Regions from separate parts of the Cupriavidus sp. FW305-26 genome, predicted to be linked through region 1. Evidence: predicted binding sites of a transcription regulator. Region 1 holds the regulator's gene; each other region holds the start of a gene.
What was found. Region 1 encodes FNR, which switches genes on or off when oxygen is low (the NO sensors DNR and NnrR bind a similar motif). Its sites were predicted from a motif close to TTGATNNNNATCAA; they were not measured.
Positions count from the first base shown of each region.

Region 2: a site for FNR is predicted at 2,672-2,685, ahead of paaA (1,2-phenylacetyl-CoA epoxidase subunit PaaA). Genes of this name have one in related genera too.
Region 3: a site for FNR is predicted at 2,216-2,229, ahead of AC3WQZ_RS30940 (fatty acid desaturase). Genes of this name have one in related genera too.

Region 1 is NZ_JBYTAH010000025.1:32,085-39,132, forward strand. It holds gene ccoN (cytochrome-c oxidase, cbb3-type subunit I) at 1-506, shown strand, start outside; gene ccoO (cytochrome-c oxidase, cbb3-type subunit II) at 525-1,187, shown strand; gene AC3WQZ_RS15670 (cbb3-type cytochrome oxidase subunit 3) at 1,191-1,355, shown strand; gene ccoP (cytochrome-c oxidase, cbb3-type subunit III) at 1,358-2,275, shown strand; gene ccoG (cytochrome c oxidase accessory protein CcoG) at 2,325-3,797, shown strand; gene AC3WQZ_RS15685 (membrane protein) at 3,827-4,036, shown strand; gene AC3WQZ_RS15690 (hypothetical protein) at 4,033-4,278, shown strand; gene fnr (fumarate/nitrate reduction transcriptional regulator Fnr) at 4,342-5,067, opposite strand; gene AC3WQZ_RS15700 (sulfite exporter TauE/SafE family protein) at 5,146-5,904, shown strand; gene scpB (SMC-Scp complex subunit ScpB) at 6,473-7,048, shown strand, end outside.
Region 2 is NZ_JBYTAH010000030.1:40,442-47,489, forward strand. It holds gene paaE (1,2-phenylacetyl-CoA epoxidase subunit PaaE) at 1-6, opposite strand, end outside; gene paaD (1,2-phenylacetyl-CoA epoxidase subunit PaaD) at 26-541, opposite strand; gene paaC (1,2-phenylacetyl-CoA epoxidase subunit PaaC) at 547-1,302, opposite strand; gene paaB (1,2-phenylacetyl-CoA epoxidase subunit PaaB) at 1,313-1,594, opposite strand; gene paaA (1,2-phenylacetyl-CoA epoxidase subunit PaaA) at 1,649-2,635, opposite strand; gene paaX (phenylacetic acid degradation operon negative regulatory protein PaaX) at 2,767-3,705, shown strand; gene AC3WQZ_RS17545 (1-aminocyclopropane-1-carboxylate deaminase) at 3,748-4,764, opposite strand; gene AC3WQZ_RS17550 (Lrp/AsnC family transcriptional regulator) at 4,957-5,472, shown strand; gene AC3WQZ_RS17555 (acyl-CoA dehydrogenase family protein) at 5,623-6,789, opposite strand; gene AC3WQZ_RS17560 (acetyl-CoA hydrolase/transferase family protein) at 7,045-7,048, shown strand, end outside.
Region 3 is NZ_JBYTAH010000084.1:4,586-11,633, forward strand. It holds gene AC3WQZ_RS30935 (TMEM165/GDT1 family protein) at 42-617, opposite strand; yybP-ykoY riboswitch at 732-879, opposite strand; gene AC3WQZ_RS30940 (fatty acid desaturase) at 942-2,117, opposite strand; gene guaD (guanine deaminase) at 2,303-3,625, opposite strand; gene AC3WQZ_RS30950 (adenosine deaminase) at 3,702-4,757, opposite strand; gene xdhC (xanthine dehydrogenase accessory protein XdhC) at 4,813-5,802, opposite strand; gene xdhB (xanthine dehydrogenase molybdopterin binding subunit) at 5,984-7,048, opposite strand, start outside.

The DNA.
Region 1 (7,048 bases):
TGGTGGCGCTGTCGTTCTACGGCATGGCCACGTTCGAAGGCTCGATGATGTCGATCAAGACCGTCAACGCGCTCTCGCACTACACGGACTGGACCATCGGTCACGTGCACTCGGGCGCGCTGGGCTGGGTTGCGATGATCTCGATCGGCTCGCTCTACTACCTGATTCCGCGTCTGTTCGGCGAGAAGCAGATGTACAGCGTCCGGCTGATCGAGTGGCACTTCTGGATCGCGACCATTGGCGTGGTGCTGTATATCGCCTCGATGTGGATCGCCGGGGTGATGGAAGGCCTGATGTGGCGCGCCACGCAGCCTGACGGCACGCTGACCTATGCCTTCGTCGAAGCGGTCAAGGCCAAGTACCCGTTCTACCTGATTCGCTTGCTGGGTGGCCTGTGCTTCCTGTCCGGCATGCTGCTGATGGCCTACAACGTGCTCAAGACCATCGTCGGCAAGCCCGCCGTGGATGCGCCGATTCCGGCCAGCATCACTGCCTCTGCCCACTGATCAATCCAGGATAGAAAGATGTCCGACAAACAACGCTTCTTTTCCCACGAAACGCTGGAGAAGAACATCGGCTGGCTGATCATCTGCACGATCCTCGTGGTCAGCATTGCGGGTCTGGTCCAGATCGTGCCGCTGTTCTTCCAGCACTCCACCACCGAGCCGGATCCGGGCATCACCCCGTATTCGCCGCTGCGGCTGATGGGCCGCGATATCTATATCCGTGAAGGCTGCGTCGGCTGCCACTCGCAGCAGGTCCGCACGCTGCAGGCCGAGACCGAGCGCTACGGCCACTTCTCCACGGCGGGCGAGTCGGTCTACGACCACCCGTTCCTGTGGGGCTCCAAGCGCACCGGTCCCGACCTGGCGCGCGTGGGCGGTCGCTACTCGGATGACTGGCAGCGCATCCACCTGCGCAATCCGCGCGACGTGGTGCCGGAATCCGTGATGCCATCGTACCCGTGGCTGGAAAAGGCCGAGCTGCCCACCAACGACATCCAGGCCCGCATGCGCGCGCTGGTGCGCCTGGGCGTGCCGTACACGGATGCCGAGATCGCCAAGGCGCCGGACGAGCTCAAGGGCAAGACCGAAGAAGATGCGCTGGTTGCCTACCTGCAAGGCCTGGGCACCAACCGCCGCAACGTCCGCGTGGATTCCGCCGCGGCTGCGGCACCCAAGGAGTAAGCCATGGCCATGATCACTGCCATTGCGACCGTCGTGTCGATGGTCGTCTTCCTGGGGATCTGCTGGTGGGCCTGGTCCGCCGGCCGGCAGGCCGCTAACCGGGAATCCGCCATGCTGCCGTTCGCGCTGCCTGACGAAACCACGACAACATCGAGCCGGAACACCTAGCCATGAGCGATTTCATTTCCGAATTCTGGAGTTATTACATTGCCGCTATCGCGCTCATCGGCATCGTCTGGTGCGTGTGGCTGCTGTTCTCGCAACGCAAGGTCGCCAAGACCGCCGGCGGCACTGAAGACACCGGCCATGTCTGGGACGGTGACCTGCGCGAGCTGAACAACCCGTTGCCGCGCTGGTGGATGTGGATGTTCCTGCTGGCCTGCATCTTCAGCCTGGCCTACCTGGTGCTGTATCCGGGACTGGGTTCGTATGCCGGCGTGCTGAAGTTCTCCACGCAGGGCGAACTTGCCGCGCACCGCGCGGCGCAGGAGAAAATGCAGAACGAGATCTACTCCAAGTACCTGAAGATGGACGTCAAGCAGGTGGCGGCGGATCCGCAGGCGCGCGAGATCGGCCAGCGCCTGTTCCTGAACTACTGCGCACAATGCCACGGCTCGGACGCGCGCGGTAGCCGCGGCTTTCCGAACCTGACAGACAGCGACTGGCTCTATGGTGGCGAACCCGACATCATCCAGCAGACCATCACCAAGGGCCGCAATGGCGTGATGCCGCCGTTTGCCGCGGCCATCGACGCCAAGCAGGCGGGCGACGTGGCGCAATACGTGCGCTCGCTGTCGGGCCTGTCGTCGGACCCGATCCGTGCGTCGCGTGGCGAGGGCGCCTTCAAGACGACCTGCGTGGCATGCCACGGCGCCGGCGGCAAGGGCAACCAGGCGCTCGGCGCGCCCAACCTGGCGGACAACGTCTGGCTGTATGGCAGCTCGGAAGGCAGTATCGTCGACGCAATCCTGAAGGGCCATAACAACCACATGCCTGCGCATGAGGAGATCCTGACGCCTGAACGCATCCGGATGCTGACGGCCTATGTCTGGGGTCTGTCCAATACTGGGGGCGGAGCCGGGCAATGACCGACGACTCATGTGAGCGGGCGCTGGCAGCTCGCGGGAGAGCATGCCCATGAACGCACCCGGGACCGAAGAAATGGCCCGGGCGGCCGACCTGCAACGGTCGGCCGCTGCGCCGGGCGAGACCTCTGACGAAACGCTCTACGAGGTCCGCCGCAAGATCTACCCGCGCTCGGTGACGGGCGCATTCTCCAGCTGGCGGGTCTGGCTGGTGATCCTGACCCAGCTGATCTACTACGGCACGCCCTGGCTCCAATGGAATGGCCGCCAGGCCGTGCTGTTTGACCTTGGCGAGCGCAAGTTCTACATCTTCGGGCTGGTGCTGTGGCCGCAGGACGTCATCTACCTGGCGGTGCTGCTGGTCATCTCGGCGCTGGCGCTGTTCCTGTTCACGGCGATCGCGGGGCGGCTGTTCTGCGGCTATGCCTGTCCGCAGACGGTCTACACCGAGATCTTCATGTGGATCGAGCGGCGGGTCGAAGGCGACCGCATCGCCCGCATCCGGCTCGATGGCGATCCGTGGAGCCTGCGCAAGTTCCGTCTCAAGGCGACCAAGCACTTCCTGTGGGTGCTGATTGCGCTCTGGACCGGCTTTACCTTCATCGGCTATTTCGCACCGATCCGCGAACTGGGCGGCGAGGTGCTCAGCCTGTCGCTGGGGCCGTGGCAGTCGTTCTGGATGCTGTTCTACGCGTTCGCCACCTGGGGCAATGCGGGCTTCATGCGCGAGCAGGTGTGCAAGTACATGTGCCCGTATGCGCGTTTCCAGAGCGTGATGGTGGATCGCGATACCTATGTCGTGACCTACGACGTCGGCCGCGGCGAGCCGCGCGGAAGTCGGTCGCGCAAGACCGACCACCACAAGGCGGGGCTTGGCGACTGCGTCAACTGCAGCATCTGCGTGCAGGTGTGCCCGACGGGCATCGATATCCGCGACGGCCTGCAGTACGAGTGCATCGGCTGCGGCGCCTGCATCGACGCCTGCGACCAGGTCATGGACAAGATGGAATATCCGCGCGGCCTGATCCGGTACACCTCGGAAAACGCGATGCGCAAGGGCTTGTCCGCGGCGGCATCACGCAAGCGCCTGCTGCGCCCGCGCGTGGTCATTTATTCCGTGATCTGGGTGGCGTTGCTGGCCGGGTTCATGGCTTCGATCGCGCTGCGCACGCCGCTGAAGGTCGACATCATCCGCGACCGTGGTGCGCTCGGCCGTGAAGTGGAAGGCCGCTGGATCGAGAATGTCTATCGCCTGCAGCTGATCAACACCACCGAAGCGCCGATGCAGATCAGCGTGCGCGCCGACAGCGACGAACTGAAGAACCTGACCGTGGAATACGACAAGCAGGCCGAATCGCTGGCGCCGACGTCCAACCGGTTGCTGCCGATCCGGATCCGCGTGCCGATCGAGGCCGCGGCGCAGGGCACGCACAAGATCAACGTGACGGTGACGAGCGAAGGCACGGAGCGGGGGCATGCCGAAATCCGGCAATCCACCAGTTTCATCGTGCCGCGCGATTTGTGAAGCTAGGTCGTCAAGATGAAGGGGGCAAGATGAGTCAGCAAGGCAATCCGTGGTGGAAGGAGCCGTGGCCGTGGCTGTTGATGAGCGGCCCGCTGGTGGCGATGGTGGCGTGTGGCGTGACGATCTGGCTGGCATCCACGCATCCGGACATGCCGGTGCAGGGTGCAACGCGCCATGGCCTGGTGGTCGAGAAGGCCGACGCCGCGCCGCCCAAGGCTGCCGCTGTGAGGCAGCCATGAGGTTGCGCTGGCTGATGTGGGTACTCTGGCCGGCGTTCCTGATGGCCGGGTTCGCGACCGCGACGGTGTTTTCGGTGGTGGATCCCGGTGACCTGAACTTCTTCGGCCAGCCGATCGAAGCGTCCCGCGAATCGGTCTACACCGTTGGCTTCCTGATGGCCTGGGTGTTCTGCGCGTTGTCCAGCGGACTGACGCTCTACACCATGCCGACGCGGCTCAGCGATACCGACGAACTGGAATAAGCGGATCGGTGTGAGGTCTGCGCTGCCATGTCCGCATGCGGTGCCTGGCAGCGCCTTGGCCGCTTAGCAGGAGCGGCTGTAGAGCTGCTTGATGCCGTCGATGTCCACGAGCTTGACGTGGCGCTGGCGAATCTGGATCAGGCCGGCTTCGGCAAAGCGGGAGAACAGGCGGCTGACGGTTTCGAGCTTCAGGCCCAGGTAGCTGCCGATCTCTTCGCGGCTCATGCGCATCACGAACTCGGACGCCGAATAGCCGCGTGCCGACAGGCGCTCAGAGAGGTTGATCAGGAAGGCGGCAAGCCGTTCCTCGGCGCGCATCGAGCCCAGCGTGACCAGCATCAGTTGGTCATGCGTGATTTCCTTGCCCATCAGGCGCAGGAACTGCTGCTGCAGCGACGGCAGGTCTGCCGACAGGGACTGCAACTCGCTCATGCGGACCACGCAGACTTCCGTGTCCTCCAGCGCGGCGGCATCGGAGGCATGCTGCATCTCGCCCAGCCCGTCGAGACCGACAATTTCGCCGGGCAGGTGGAAGCCGGTAATCTGCGAGCGGCCGTCTTCAGTGGTGACGTGGGTCTTGAGCGTGCCAAAGCGCACGGCATAGACCGCGGTGAGTGGATCGCCCATGCGATACAGGGTTTCACCCTTGTGCACACGGATGCGTTCCTGAACCAGCGTGTCCATCTTGGCGAGGTCTTGCTGCGACATGCCGACCGGAAGGCACAGCTGCCCCATCGCACAGGTGGAGCAGCGTGGTGACATCTCGGTAATGGGAATGGAGGTGAGCAATTGGAACCTGCTAGAAATGGCAGCGAGGGCGCGATAACGGCATTTTACCGTGCGATGTGATGTGGTAGGGAGTGAGAATTGACACTTGGCGTACTGATCAGCGTTTTTCTGCTGGCTTTGCTGGGCGGGGTCCACTGCGCCGCCATGTGCGGCGGCGTGGCGCTGGCCGTGGAGCAGCGTCACGGCGCGGCGGCGACGATCAGTCTGGTGCCCAGCCGTGCCGCCTGGCTCGGCGAGTTGCTGATAATGCACCTAGGCCGGATCTCGACCTATATGCTGCTTGGGGCCGCGCTAGGCGCGGTCGGTGCTTCGGCGTGGAAACAGGACTATCTGCCGGTGCAGCGCTGGCTGTTCGGCGCGGGCAGCGTCATGCTGCTGTGGTCGGGCTGGCGGTTGCTGCGCGGCAACACGTTTACCGTCGACTGGCTGGAGCGGCTGGCGTCGCGTGCCAGCGCAGCGGTGGCGCGCCGGCTGGGTGGCGTGGCACGCGGCATGCCGTCCTTTGTGCGCGCACGCGGCGGCCTGACGCGGCGATACGGCGTGGGCCTGGCGTGGGGGCTGGTGCCGTGCGGCATGGTCTATGGGGCGCTCACGCTCGCGCTGCTGGCGGGCAATGCGGCGTCCGGCGCACTCGTGATGGGCGTGTTCGGGCTCGGCACACTGCCTAACCTGCTGGTGCTCTCCGGCCTGTCAGGCTATTTGCGTACGCTGTCGCGACGTCCCGGCGTGCGCCTGGGGGCCGGCCTGGCGGTAATGGCGTTCGGCGGCCTTGGCATTGCGCGAGCGGTGCTGTTGCCACATTCGCTGGCCGAGCATGGATTCTGCCTGGTGTTCTGAGGCGCCGGCGCTGCGCCGGCAACGGATGATGGTTGCAGGCGGGGGCGGGAATGCCATACAATCGCCAACATTGCGGTATCGCGCGGTGTCTTGTGAGCCGCGGTAAGCAGCGGGCGAGCAGCGCCAGGCGGCCTTCATACCAGAAGGTGAGTTCAGGGCAGGGGAAGCGGAAGGTTTTCGATGCCCGTCCCGTCCCCACAGTCCATCCGGTTCAAAAGATCTGGTTCAAAAGTCCGGCTGGCACTGCGGTGTTGGCGATGCCGGCCTTGCTCCCGATACCCGTTTTTCTTGCGTCCGAGGCCTTCAGTTCGCTGACAGCGACGTCCGGTATGTGCGGACGCGCTACGCAAGAGGTTCGCTGGCTGGCCCATAACGGCATGCGAACGATCTCCTGCCGGAACGCCCGGCAACTCGATGCAAAGATAGGGAAGTGCACGGCTTGGATGCAGCAGGTATCCGGCTAGCTGCGCAATGAGATGGCGGTGGCTTTCGCACCGCTGTATCCAAAATCTCCGGTGCCCCGGATCCGTCCGGGAGCAGGTGCAAAGACAGGCTGCACACCATCAACATGAATACCCAAGAGGCGAAGATCGTCCTCGAGACGGCGCTGATCTGCGCGCAGGAACCGTTGCGCGTCAATGATCTGCGGCGGCTGTTTGACGACGACGTCGGCGCAGACACCATCCGCGTGCTGCTTGATGAACTGCGCCAGGACTGGCGGCCGCGCGGCGTGGAACTGGTGGCCCTGGCCAGCGGCTGGCGCTTCCAGAGCCGGCCGGAAATGCGTGAATACCTGGATCGGCTGAATCCAGAAAAGCCGCCAAAATATTCGCGCGCGGTGATGGAAACACTGGCGATCATTGCCTACCGGCAGCCGGTGACCCGCGGCGATATCGAGGAAATCCGCGGCGTGACGGTCAGCACGGAAGTCATCAAGAAGCTTGAGGACCGCAGCTGGATCGAGGTGATCGGACACCGCGACGTGCCGGGCAGGCCGGCGCTGTATGCGACCACCAAGGCGTTCCTGGACGATCTTGGCCTGCGTACGCTGGATGAGCTGCCGCCGCTGGAAGATGCCCAGGCGCAGGCGCAGGCAACCCTGCTGGAACAGCAGGCCATCAATTTTGAAGACCTGGCTGCAAAC
Region 2 (7,048 bases), on a different contig from region 1:
GCTCATCTCACTACCCCGGTCAGGCTCAGTGCGCCTTGAAGTAATCGAACGGTTCCTTGCAGTCGCCGCAGCGGTACAGGGCCTTGCAGGCGGTCGAGCCGAACTGGCTCACCAGCCGCGTGTGCCGCGAGCCGCAGTGCGGGCACGCCACCACCAGCGCCGGCGCCGCCTTGCGGCTGATGCCGCTGATGTCGATCACCTGCTGGGCCGGCGGCGCAATGCCGTAGCCGCCCAGGCTGGCCTTGCCGCGCGGCGTCATCCAGTCGGTGGTCCAGGCCGGCGCCAGCTGCGTGCGCACGCGCACGCTGGCAATGCCCTGCGCAGCCAGCGTGCGCTCGATCTCCTCCCGGATCACGGTCATGGCCGGGCAGCCGGAGTACGTCGGGGTGATGGTGACGACGCAGGCGTCGTCCTCCCATGCCACGTCGCGCACAATGCCGAGATCCACCACCGAGATCACCGGGATCTCGGGATCGGGCACCGTATCGAGCCAGGTCCAGACCTGCCCGAGCGCCGGGCGTGCGATCGCTTGCGCAGTCATGGCGTTCACCAGCTGGCGCCCGGATAGGCGCGCTGCAGGAACTGCATTTCGGCCAGCAGGTAGCCGAGGTGTTCGGTATGGCGGCCGTGGCGGCCGCCGCTTTGCGACCACGTGCCCGCAGGCAGCTGCAGCGTGGCTTCTTCCAGCACCGCGGCCACGTGGCGCTGCCACGGTTCGGCCAGTGATGCGGGATCCGGCACCAGGCCGGCCTGCACCAGCGCGGCGTCGCCCGCGTCGGACTCGAACAGCTCATCGCTGAACATCCACAGGTCGTTGAAGGCATCCTGCATGCGGCGGTGGCTCTCTTCGCTGCCGTCGCCCAGGCGCACCACCAGGTCGGCGCTGCGGCGCACGTGGTAGGTCACTTCCTTGAGCGACTTGGCGGCGATCTCGGCGATGCGGGCATCGGTCGAGCGCTGCAGCCCGTCGAGCAGGAAGTAGTGCCAGGTGTCGAACAGGAACTGCCGCGCCAGCGTATCGGCATAGCTGCCGTTGGGCTGCTCCACCAGCAGCGGGTTGCGGAACTGGTGCGCGTCGCGCAGGTAGGCCATCTGGTCGGCGCTGCGGCCGGCGCCCTCCACTTCCGCGGCGTAGCCCAGCCACAGCCGGGTCTGGCCGATCAGGTCGAGCGCGACATTGGTCAGCGCGATGTCCTCTTCCAGCGCCGGGCCGCGGCCGCACCATTCCGACAGGCGCTGGCCAAGGACCAGCGTGGCGTCGCCGAGGCGCAGCAGGTATTCGAGCTTGTGGTTGTCCATCATGCGGGCCGTATCAGATGTGCTTGACGGCTTCCGGCATCGGGAAGAACGTCGGGTGGCGGTAGACCTTGCTGTTGGCCGGCTCGAACAGCGGGCCCTTGTCGCCGGGGCTGCTGGCGACCACGTCGCCGGCCTTCACCACCCAGACGCTGACGCCCTCGTTGCGGCGCGTATAGACGTCACGCGCGTTGTTGATCGCCATTTCGCCGTCGGGCGCGTGCAGGCTGCCCACGTGCTTGTGGGCCAGGCCGTGCTGGCTGCGGATAAAGATCTCCCAAAGCGGCCACTCTTTCATGGCAACCTCCTGTGTCATTGCGTTGGATGGATGGCGGCGCCGGGCGCCGCGGGGTCACGCGGCGGCGCGCTGGGCCTGCTTGTCGGCGTGGGTCACCAGGGCATCGCGGAACCACGCGCCCTCTTCCCAGGCCTTGACGCGGGTGCGCAGGCGGTCGCGGTTGCAGGGGCCGTTGCCCTGGATGACGTTGTAGAACTCGGACCAGTCGATCTCGCCGAAGTCATAGTGGCCGCGCTCCTCGTTCCACTTCAGTTCGGGATCCGGAATGGCCAGGCCCAGGTACTCTGCCTGCGGCACGGTCTGGTCGACCATCTTCTGGCGCAGCTCGTCATTGGAGAACAGCTTGATGCGCCATTGCATGGATTGCGCGCTGTTGGGCGAATCGCCGTCGGACGGGCCGAACATCATCAGCGCCGGCCACCACCAGCGATTGAGCGCGTCCTGCGCCATCTGCTTCTGCTCGGGGGTGCCGTTGCACAGCGACAGCAGGATGTCGTAGCCCTGGCGCTGGTGGAACGACTCTTCCTTGCACACGCGCACCATGGCGCGCGCATAGGGCCCGAACGAGCAGCGGCACAGCGGCACCTGGTTGATGATGGCCGAGCCGTCGACCAGCCAGCCGATCATGCCGATGTCGGCCCAACTCAGCGTCGGGTAGTTGAAGATGCTGGAATACTTGGCCTTGCCGGTGTGCAGGTCGCCCAGCATCTGGTCGCGCGACACGCCCAGGGTCTCGGCCGCGCTGTAGAGATACAGGCCATGGCCGGCCTCATCCTGGATCTTGGCCAGCAAGACTGCCTTGCGCTCCAGCGTCGGCGCGCGGGTGACCCAGTTGCCTTCCGGCAGCTGGCCCACGATCTCGGAATGGGCATGCTGCGAGATCTGGCGGACCAGGGTCTTGCGATAGGCCTCCGGCATCCAGTCCTTGGCCTCGATCTTGATCCCGGCATCGACGCGCGCCTGGAACTCGCGCTCCTGCGGCTCCATTTCTTCCATGGCGCGAAGCCTCGTCGCTCCTGTCTCCACCAGCTGTGCGTACATCCTTTGCTCCGCTCTTGGTTGCTCTGAATCGGGGTCTTGACCTGCATCAACATCGTCAGTTGCAACGGATGGTAGTGATACAATTTGATTCAATCAATCTGCATTTGTGTATCACTTCAGGGAGCGGGCCGATGGCGACGCCAGGCACAGATCCGGTTTCTCCCCGCGTGGCGCGGCTGGCACGCGGGCTGAAGCTGGGCGCCAATTCCATGCTGGTGACCTTGTTCGGCGATGTGGTGGCGCCGCGGCCGCAGGCCATCTGGCTGGGCAGCCTGATCCGGCTGGCGGCGCCGTTCGGCATCAATGACCGGCTGGTGCGCACCGCCACCTTCCGCCTTACCGCCGACGACTGGCTGGCCGCGACCAGGATGGGGCGGCGCAGCTACTACGGGCTGTCAGACGCCGGTTTGCAGCGTGTACTGCACGCCGGCAAGCGCATCTATGCGGGCGAGGCATCCGAATGGGACGGCCGCTGGACCCTGGTGATGGTGCGCGGTGACGTACGCGCCACGGTCCGGCAGAAGCTGAAGCGGGAATTGCTGTGGGAGGGCTTCGGCGCCATCGCGCCAGGGGTGATGGCCCACCCCCAAGCGGACCTCGCCTCGCTGCGCGAAATCCTCCAGGCCGCACGCGCGCAGGACGATGTGGCGGTGATGGAGGCAAGCAGCCTCGAGGCGTTTTCCATCCGGCCACTGCAGGCGCTGATGCACCAGACCTTCAAGCTCGGCGACGTGGCCGCTGCCTGGCAGGCACTGCTGCGCCGCTTTGCGCCGCTGGCCGAAGAGGCCGCCGGGCTTGCTCCGGCCGATGCTTTCTTCGTGCGGACGCTCCTGGTGCACGAATACCGGCGTGTGCTGCTGCGCGACCCCAACCTGCCCGAAGCGATGCTGCCGCAAGACTGGCCCGGCCGCACCGCGCGCGGCTTGTGCCACACCCTGTACGGGGCGCTGCTAGACGCCAGCGAAGACTACCTGCACCGCGTGGTGGAAGCGGCGGACGGTTCGCTGCACGATGCCAACCGGAGCCTGCGCCTGCGCTTTGGGGCGGGCGCGCAGGCGGGCAACGATTAACCGGGCATCCGGGGAATCCCGGCTGCGCACCTGCGCATGGAATCACCCGTCCTTGAACAGGAAGCTGTAGGCGTTCAGTGCCGGCACCCCGCCGAGGTGCGCAAAGAGGACTTTCGATCCTTGCGGAAACTCGCCGCGACGGACCATGTCGATCATGCCCTGCATGGACTTGCCCTCATAGACCGGGTCCGTCATCATGCCCTCCAGCCTGGCGCTGAGGCGGATGGCTTCCAGGGTGCCGGCCGAAGGCAGGCCGTATTCGGGTCCGCCATAGCGGGTGTCCAGCACCACGTCCGCTTCAGTGATGTCGCGGCCGAGGCCGACCAGCTCCGCGGTATGGCGGGCGATGCGCAGGATCTGCGCGCGCGTCGGTTCCGGCTTGGCCGATGCATCGATGCCGATGACCCGGTCCGCGCGGCCGTCGGCAGCGAATCCGACCACCATGCCCGCCTGCGTGCTGCCGGTGACCGAGCAGACCACGATGTAGTCGAACCTGAAGCCGAGTCCGGCTTCCTGCTCCCGCACTTCCTCGGCGAAGCCTACGTAGCCGAGACCGCCGAGCGGATGCTCCGAGCAGCCTGCCGGAATCGGGTAGGGCTTGCCGCCCGCCTTGCGCACGCTCTCCATGGCTTCTTCCCAGCTGGGGCGAATACCGATGTCGAAGCCTTCGCTGACCAGGCGCACGTCGGCCCCCATGATGCGCGACATCTGGATGTTGCCCACGCGGTCATAAACCGCGTCGGAGTAGTTGACCCAGTTCTCCTGCACCAGCACGCACTTCAGCCCCAGGTGGGCCGCGATGGCGGCAACCTGGCGCGTGTGGTTCGACTGGATCCCGCCGATCGAGACCAGCGTATCGGCGCCCTGCGCCAGCACGTCTGGAATGACGTATTCGAGCTTGCGCGTCTTGTTGCCGCCAAAGGCGAGCCCGCTGTTGCAGTCGTCGCGCTTGGCATAGAGCTCGACCTTGCCACCCAGGCTTTCGCTCAGCCGCGATAGCGGATGGATCGGCGTCGGGCCGAAGGTCAGGGAATGACGCGGAAATTGCTTCAGGTTCATGACTGGCTCCAGGTTGCGGTTGGCATGCGGGCGCCTTGCAGCCGCAAAGCCCGGCATTCGCACGGACGCCGCGCGACGCCGCATCTGGAATCATCATAAGAAGGCTGGGACGAAAGGTGCTTGCAAATATCTGCGACTTCTTGCACGATAAAAAGCCAGGAAGCACCATGAAATTTTCTTTATTTCGTAGAAATGGCGACATCCAGAATAAAATTTCGTGCGAAATCCGAGACCTCCGCGCAGCCCGCGCCGGTGCTGGATCGCACGGACAAGGCCATCCTGCGCGCCTTGCAGCGCGATGCGTCCATTTCCAACCTGGCCCTGGCGGGCAAGGTCAGCCTCAGCCCGCCCGCGTGCCTGCGCCGCGTGGAACGCCTGAAGGCAGATGGCCTGATCCGCGGCGTCGTGGCGCTGCTGAACCCGGCTCCGCTGGACGCAGGAATGCTGGTCATCATCGGGGTCGTGCTGGACAGGTCCACGCCCGAGTCGTTTGCCGCCTTTGAGAAAGCGGCGCAGAAGGTATCAGGCTGTATGGAATGCCATGAAGTCACCGGCGAGTTCGACTACATCATGATGCTCAGGACCAAGGACAGCGAGAGCTTCAACCGCCTCCACGCGGAGCAGTTGCTCTACCTGCCGGGCGTGCGGCAGATTCGCTCGTTCATGGTGCTCAAGCAGGTGCTGTCGACGACGCAGTTTCCGATTTGAGGATCGGGCTGGATCCGGCTGCGCGGGCGAAGAGAGGAGACAGGGAGGGGAATTCGGGGCCTGGGCGAAGCAGGAACCCCGGCGCCGTTGCTGCCGGGGTTCCATCTGGCCAGCCCCTTGAATATTGGGGGCTGGCGCGCCGTCCATCGCTCAGAATGAGCGCGGCAGGCCCAGGACGTGTTCGGCGACGAAAGAGTAGATCAGGTTGGTGGAGATCGGTGCCACCTGGTACAGCCGCGTTTCCCGGAACTTGCGCTCCACGTCGTATTCGCAGGCAAAGCCGAAACCACCGTGGAACTGCAGGCAGGCGTTGCCGGCTTCCCAGCTCGCCTTGGCCGCCAGGTACTTGGCCATGTTGGCCTGGGCCCCCATGGGCTCGTGCTTGTCAAACAGCTCACAGGCTTTCCAGCGCATCAGGTTTGCCGCTTCCAGTTCGATAAAGGACTCGGCGATCGGGAACTGCACGCCCTGGTTCTGGCCGATGGGGCGGCCGAAGACCTCGCGTTCCCTGACGTACTTGGTCACGCGGTCGATGAACCAATAGCCGTCGCCGATGCACTCGGCCGCGATCAGCGTGCGCTCGGCGTTCAGGCCATCGAGGATGTACTTGAAGCCCTTGCCCTCTTCACCGATCAGGTTTTCCTCGGGGATTTCCAGGTCCTCGAAAAACAGTTCATTGGTCTCGTGGTTGACCATGTTGGGGATGGGGCGCACGGTCAGGCCCTTCTTCTGCGCCTCGTGCAGGTCCACCATGAAGATGGACATCCCCTCGCTCTTCTTCTTCACGTCGGCCAGCGGCGTGGTGCGCGCCAGCAGGATCATGAAGTCGCTGTGCTGGACGCGGCTGATCCAGACCTTCTGGCCGTTGACGACGTAGCGTCCGTCCTTCTTGACCGCCGAGGTCTTGATCTTGGTGGTGTCAGTGCCGGTGGTGGGCTCGGTCACGCCCATGGACTGCAGGCGCCATTCCCCCGAGGCAATCTTCGGCAGGTACTTGTCCTTCTGTGCCCTGGAGCCGTGCCGCAGCAGCGTGCCCATGTTGTACATCTGGCCGTGGCAGGCGCCGGAGTTGCCGCCGCAGCGGTTGATCTCTTCCATGATGACCGAGGCTTCGGTCAGACCCAGGCCGGAACCACCGTACTCCTGCGGAATCAGCGCCGCCAGCCAGCCCGCCGCGGTCAGCGCATTGACAAAGGCCTCGGGGTAGGCGCGCTGCTCGTCCACCTTGCGGAAGTACTCATCGGGAAACTCCGCGCAAAGCGCGCGGATGGCGTCGCGGATTTCTTGGAAGTTGTTCGATTGGGTCTGTTCGATCATGGCGCTTGGCTTGCGTTCGGTCTCTGGCGGACGGCCGCCTCCTTGTGATAACCGCAATAGTCGCGGCGTTCGGCCGGTTGGACAATCAGCCTTTCCGAAAGCGCGCCTTCCACCGGGGTTAAGTCCTGGCGACGGTTAAGGCCTTTCGCTTTCGCCAAAGTCCGCCATTGGCATTGTCAAATAGCGCAAACCACGCTTTGGGAACATGCTCCGGGCTATCCGGCGCATGCGCCGACTGACCGCTGCCCCGTGGACATGC
Region 3 (7,048 bases), on a different contig from region 1:
GGGTTTGAACGGGGCCTTGTGCCCCGTTTTTTTTCGGCGACTTATCCGCCGATATTCAGCAACGCCAGCACCCCCAGCACCAGGAAAATCCCCGCCGCGATCTTGTGCACCAGTCCGATCGGCATCTTGTTGGCAAACTTGTCGCCAAGCAGGACCGCCGGCGCATTGGCGACCATCATGCCGAAGGTGGTGCCGGCCACCACGGCAATCACCGCATCGCTGAAGCGCGCGGCCAGCGCCACGGTGGCGATCTGGGTCTTGTCGCCCATCTCGGCAAAGAAGAAGGCCACGATGGTGGTGCCGAGGATGCCAAGGGCGCCCTTGACCGGCCTGGCTTGTTCGGCGTCGTCGAGCTTGTCGGGGATCAGCATCCATGCCGCCATTGCGATAAAGCCCAGGCCCAGGATCCAGCGCAGCAGGCTTTCGCCCAGCACATGCGTGATCCAGCCGCCGAGCGCACCGGCAAAGCCGTGGTTGAACAGCGTGGCGATCAGGATGCCAAGGATGATGGGAACGGGCTTGCGGTAGCGCGCGGCCAGCACCAGCGACAGCAATTGCGTCTTGTCGCCCATTTCAGCGAGGGCGACGATGCCTGTGGAGACGAGGAAGGCTTCCATATTGGTCTTGTGGGGTAACCGGGCCGCAATGCATCGCGAGATGCCAATGACGCACACCTTTCCCGGCCCGGCCAGAAAGGTATGGTCATCGGTCTCGCCAGGCTGGACGCTGCCGGGTCCGTATCAGTACGGCCGGGCGGGTCCGGAGCTGCGCACGCCATAACCGCAAGCGGTCAAGTCTGTTGACGTACGCCCCTGTCCCCCGGAGTCCGCATTGCGCGGCGCGGTGAGAGCAGGGCGGCTACTCCCCAATGGAAGCGGCAATTATAGCGGCGGGGGGGGGGGGGGAGGCGTCCACCTGCCCCCGCCACAAGGCCTGCACCCTCAGCCGGGTACAGGCGCGTTGTCGCTGGTCTGGCGGCCGCGGAAATCGGTCCAGCACAGGGCCTTGAAGTCATAGAGCTTGCAGCGGCGCGCGGTATCGAAATACCAGCGCCAGGAGAAGTTCTCGATGATGATGCGGCCCGGCAGCGCGTGCTCCAGCAGTGCCTGGGCGCGCTTGAGGCGGTACAGTGGCACGCTCATGTCGACGTGGTGCGCGGTGTGTTCCATGATGTGGTGCAGCGCCGCGCCGATGCCGTGGCGGAAGCGCAGGTGCACGGTGGTCGAGACAAAGGGCTGTGCCTTGGCCCACATGGCCTTGGTGTCATACCAGGCGACGCTGGTGTGGGTGTGGTGCACATACAGCACGAAGCCGACGGTGACGTTCCAGACCAGGAATGGCAGCACAAAGCCCGCGCCGGTCAGCAACCACACCGACTGCTCCGTGGCCAGCGCCAGGCCCGCCAGCGCGCCGATCCAGGCCAGCCCGAAGGCGGCTACCAGCACACAGTCGCCGGTGAAGATCGGGCGGCGCGTAGCCATCTGGCGCTTGCTGGGGAAGAACATCTTGCACCACCAGATTTCCACCAGGTAGTACAGGCCCGGGCCGAAGCCGGTGCGGTAGATGCGCTCCATCACGCGGCGCCAGCGCGGCAGCGCGTTGAATTCTTCCAGTGAGTAGGGCGCCCAGACGAAGTCGAAGCCCTTCAGGTTGGTATAGCCATGGTGCACCACGTTGTGGCCGACTTCCCACAGGCTGTACGGCGTCAGCGAGGGCAGGAAGGTGAGCCGGCCCAGCCACTTGTTCAGGCCGCGGCGCGGGGTCAGGCTCTGGTGGCAGGCATCGTGGCCGATGATAAACAGGCGCGCGATGATCAGCCCGGCCAGCACGCCCAGCGCCAGCTTGGCGGCCCAGTGCTGCGCCAGCACCACGCCGGCCAGCACGGCGCCGAACAACAGGTAGTCGAAGGCGAACAGCAGCAGTGCGCGCGGCGTGCTGCGCTGGCCCAGCGGGATCAGCCAGCCGCGGATGATCTTGCGCGAGGGCAGCGGGGCGTCCGGCGCAATCGGCTCCGGCAGCGGGGCGTGGTTGGGCGCGCCCTTGCGCGCGGCATGGGGCACGTCATGCGGGCCACTGGCGCGCTCAGGGGCGTGAGCGGCGGATTGGAAAGCGGTCATGCGGAACCTTCTGATTGCGGTCGGATGGGTAAGGGCGCACGGCGCGCAGAACGGCCGCGGCGGAACCGCAAGGTTAGAAGGCTTTGTCGAAGACGGCCTTGACGGTCGTCAAGCCGGAGGCGGGGGCGAAGCGGTAAAAGCGCGCCCGCCGCATGGCGGCGGGCGGCTGCTGGCCAGGTGACGGATCAGGCGGCCGGCACGTGGGCGGCCTCGCCCATCACATAGACGCTGTCGATGACGCGGTCGTCGCCCAGCATGGCAAAGGCGAACAGCTCTTCTTCCAGCGTTTCCGAGCGGTTGCTGCGGCGGGCGATCAGCGGCGTGGCCTTGGGGTCCAGCACGATGAAATCGGCCTCGCAGCCAACGCTGAAGCTGCCGACGCGGTCGGTCCAGCCCAGCGCCTCGGCCGCGGCACGGGTGGCCAGGTAGAACATGCGCAGCGCGGTCAGGTAGTAGCTGCCCATGCGCGCCACCTTGTGCGCCGCGTTCATGGTGCGGAACATCGAGAACGAGGTGCCGCCGCCGACGTCGGTGGCCAGCGTCACGTTCAGGCGGTTGGCGTCGGACTGGTGGAAGTCATAGAAGCCGCTGCCCAGGAACAGGTTGGAGGTGGGGCAATGCGCCACCGCGGCGCCGCTGTCGGCCAGGCGCCGGCGGTCGTCCTGGTCCAGGTAGATGGCGTGGCCGTACATCGCGCCCGGGCGCAGCAGGCCGTAGCGGTCGTACACGTCCAGGTAGCTGCGCGCGTCCGGGAACAGCTCGGCCACCCATTTGACCTCGTCGCGGTTCTCGGCCACGTGGGTCTGGATAAAGGCGTCCGGATAGGCGCGCGCCAGCTCGCCGCAGGCGGCCAGCTGCGCCTCGGTCGAGGTCGGGGCAAAGCGCGGTGTGATGGCGTAGGCCAGGCGTCCCTTGTTATGCCAGCGCGAGAGCAGGTCGGCGGAGTCCCGGGCACCGGTCTCGGCCGTATCGCGCAGGAATTCCGGGCAGTTGCGGTCCATCATCACCTTGCCCGTGACCATGCGCAGGTTGCGCGCCTCGCTTTCGGCAAAGAGGGCCTCGGCCGAGGCCTTGTGCACCGTGCTCCAGACCACCGCGCTGGTGGTGCCGTTGCGCAGCAGTTCCTCGGTGAAGAAGCCGGCCACGCCGCGCGCGTAGTCGGGATCGGCAAAGCGGCGCTCTTCGGGGAAGGTGTAGGTCTCGAGCCAGTGCAGCAGGCCCGGCGACGGCGACGCGATCATGTCGGTCTGCGGGTAGTGCACGTGGGTGTCGATAAAGCCGGGCACGATCAGCTTGCCGCGGTGGTCGACGATCTCGGCGTCGGCCGGAATGCGCGCAGCCAGCTGCGTATAGTCGCCGGCAGCGGCGATGCGCCCGTTGGTGACGATCAGCACCCCGTCGTCCCAATACTGATATGCATCCTCATGGAATTGCGGATCGCGCAGGAAATGCAGCACGCGGCCGCGAATGGCACGGGTGAGGGAGTCAGTCTTGGGGTTGGTCGTCATGGTGTGTCTCTTGTGGCCGGCCCGCGCGGAACGGCATGGTTCAAGCAGCGGGCCGGGCTATTGGCATGCGCCGCGCTCAGGCCGCTGGGGCCGTTGCGGGCGGGGACTTGGGCGGGCTCGACCAGAAGTGGTCGACTTCCGCCAGGAATTCGGCCTTCTGCATGGCAGGCAGGAAGGCCGCTTCAAAGCTGTTGCGGGCAAGCTTGTGGGCATCGGCCGCGTCCAGCGGCAGCGCCTCGAAGGTGGCTTCCCAGTTGGCGTTCATATAGCCGCCGAAGTAGGCAGGATCGTCCGAATGCAGCGTGATCACCACGCCGGCATCGAGCATGCGCTTGAGCGGGTGGTCGCGCAGGTCCGGGTAGACCTTGAGCTTGACGTTCGACAGCGGGCACACGGTCAGCGCCACGCGCTCGCGCGCCAGGCGTTCCACCAGCGCCGGATCGTCGATGGCGCGCACGCCGTGGTCGATACGCTGCGCCTTGAGGATGTCGAGCGCGTCGGTGACGTATTGCGCCGGACCTTCCTCGCCCGCGTGGGCCACCAGGTGCAGGCCCAGCTCGCGCGCCCTGGCGAACACGCGCGCGAACTTCTCGGGCGGGTTGCCTCGCTCGGACGAATCCAGGCCCACGCCGACAAAGCGGTCGCGGTAGGGCAGCGCGGCCTCCAGCGTGGCGAAGGCGTCTTCCTCCGGCAGATGGCGCAGGAAGCACAGGATCAGGCTGCTGGAGAAGTCATATTCGGTGCGCGCCTGGGCCAGGGCATCGGCGATGCCGTCGATCACCACGCCGATGGGCACGCCGCGCGCGGTATGGGTCTGCGGATCGAAGAAGATCTCGGCGTGGCGGACGTTGTCGGCGACGGCGCGCTTGACGTAGTCCATGGTCATGTCGAAGAAATCTTCCTCGGTCAGCAGCACGCTGGCGCCGGCGTAGTAGATGTCCAGGAACGACTGCAGGTCGGTGAAGGCGTAGGCGGCGCGCAGCGCCTCGACGCTGGGATAGGGCAGCGCCACCTGGTTGCGCTGCGCGAGCCGGAAGATCAGTTCCGGCTCAAGCGTGCCTTCGATATGCACATGCAGTTCGGCCTTGGGAGTGCGGCGGATCTGTTCCGCGAGCGCGGCATCGATGGTCATGGGGGCCTCGTTTCTGGGCTTTTCTGTGCCTGCCGGCGGGGCCGGCGGCACGGGTTCAGGGATGCACCGCCTCCGGGCGGCCCAGACGCAGCGCGGCAAGGCGCTGTTCGCGGACCTGGAGCAGCTGGGCGACGATGGCTACCGCAATCATAGCCGGAGCCTTGTCGGTAATCCCGGGAACCCCCATGGGGCATGTCATTTCCGCAAACCGGGCCGGGTCGATGCCGTGCTCGGCCATGCGGTGTTCAAAGCGCGCGCGCTTGGTCTTGGAGCCGATCAGGCCGAAGTAGGCGAAATCGGTGCGCTTGAGGATTTCTTCGCACAGGGTCTGGTCCAGCGCATGGCTGTGCGTCATGACCAGGAAGTAGCTGCCCGCGGGCGCCTGCGCCACTACCGCTTCGGGCGTGTCGCTGGCCTCGGCCTCGACATTGTCGGGCAGCCCGCCGGGGAACAGCGTGTCGCGCTCGTCGACCCAGTGCACGCGGCACGGCAGCGTGGCCAGCACCTTGACCAGTGCATGGCCGACATGGCCCGCGCCAAACAGCACCACGTGCATGGTGTCGGGCACCAGCGTATCGGTCCAGCTGCCGTCGGCGTGCAGCGTTACGCCGGGGGTCACGGCATGGCTGTCGCCATGGGTGATCGCGCCGCTGGCCGGCACCTGGCGCTGCAGTGCCTTGCCGGCGGTGAAATTGCGTTCGACCGCGTCAAGCCAGTGCAGGTCGGCTTCGCCCAGCACCTCGAATGCGAGCTGCACCACGCCGCCGCAGCACTGGCCCAGTGCCGGCCCGAGCGGGATGCGCTCGATCCGGCGTTGTTCACCGCGCACCAGCATCTCGCGCGCGATATCCATGCCGCGCCACTCCAGGTGGCCGCCGCCGATGGTGCCGACCAGGTCGTCGGCGCTGACCAGCATGCGGATGCCGAACTCGCGCGGGGCCGAGCCCTTGACCTCGACGATGGTGACCATCGCCGCCGGCACGCCGGCGCGCACCATGCGGGCGGCGTCGGCGAAGCGGAAGGGTTTGAGCGGTGCGTCCTGCATGTCGGGGGCCTTGTCGGTGTTGCCTGGTTGCTGCTTGATGCTGTGGTGCTGCCTGCGCTGTGTCATCGCAAGGGTGGCGCGCGCCTGCTTCTTCCACCGGCCCCATGCCCGTCAACGCGGCCAAGGGGGGAAAGTCCGGGGGCGCCCGCAGGCGCGCGCTTCCTGCGATCGTTCCGCCAGCTCAGGCTGGCTGCGCCGCGGCTTCGCGCACGGCGTCGACGGCGTCCAGGATCGCCTCGCTGGTGGCCGGGGCCTTCAGCGGCGGGTTGATGCGGTAGTCGCCAACGGCAGCCACGGCGTCGCGGATCGCGAAGAACACCGAGAACGGCAGCAGCAGCGGCGGCTCGCCCACGGCCTTGGAGCGGTGGATGCTGTCCTCGACGTTGCGGTTCTGGAACAGGCGCACGTTGAATTCCTCCGGGCAGTCGTTGACCGTCGGGATCTTGTACGTGGACGGGGCGTGCGTCATCAGCTTGCCGTCCTTGTTCCACCACAGTTCCTCGGTGGTCAGCCAGCCCATGCCCTGGATGAACGCGCCTTCGACCTGGCCGATGTCGATCGCCGGGTTCAGCGAGCGGCCGGCGTCGTGCAGCGCGTCGGCGCGCAGCAGCTTCCATTCGCCGGTGAGCGTGTCGACCAGGACCTCAGAGCACGCGGCACCGTAGGCGAAGTAGTAGAACGGGCGACCCTGCAGCTTGCTCTGGTCCCAGTGCAGCTTGGGCGTGGTGTAGAAGCCGTCGGACCACAGCTGCACGCGCGCCACATAGGCTTCGCGCGCCAGCTCGCCGAACGACACGCGCAGCTCGCCGGCGCTGACCAGGTCATCGTTGAAGCGCACCTCGGACGGCTCCACGCCGGCCTTGCGCGCGGCAAACACGGCCAGGCGCTCGCGGATCTGGCGCGCGGCGTCCTGCGCGGCCTTGCCGTTCAGGTCGGCACCGGTGGAAGCTGCGGTGGCCGAGGTATTGGCCACCTTGCTGGTATCGGTCGCGGTCACGCGCACGCGTTCCATGCGGATGCCGAGCTCATGCGCCACCACCATCGCCACCTTGGTGTTCAGGCCCTGGCCCATCTCGGTGCCGCCGTGGTTCACCAGCACCGAGCCGTCGTTGTAGACGTGCACCAGCGCGCCGGCCTGGTTGAAGTGGGCCACGTTGAACGAGATGCCGAACTTCACCGGGGTGATGGCGATGCCCTTCTTCAGCACCGGGCTGGTGGCGTTGAACGCGCGCGTGGCCTCGCGGCG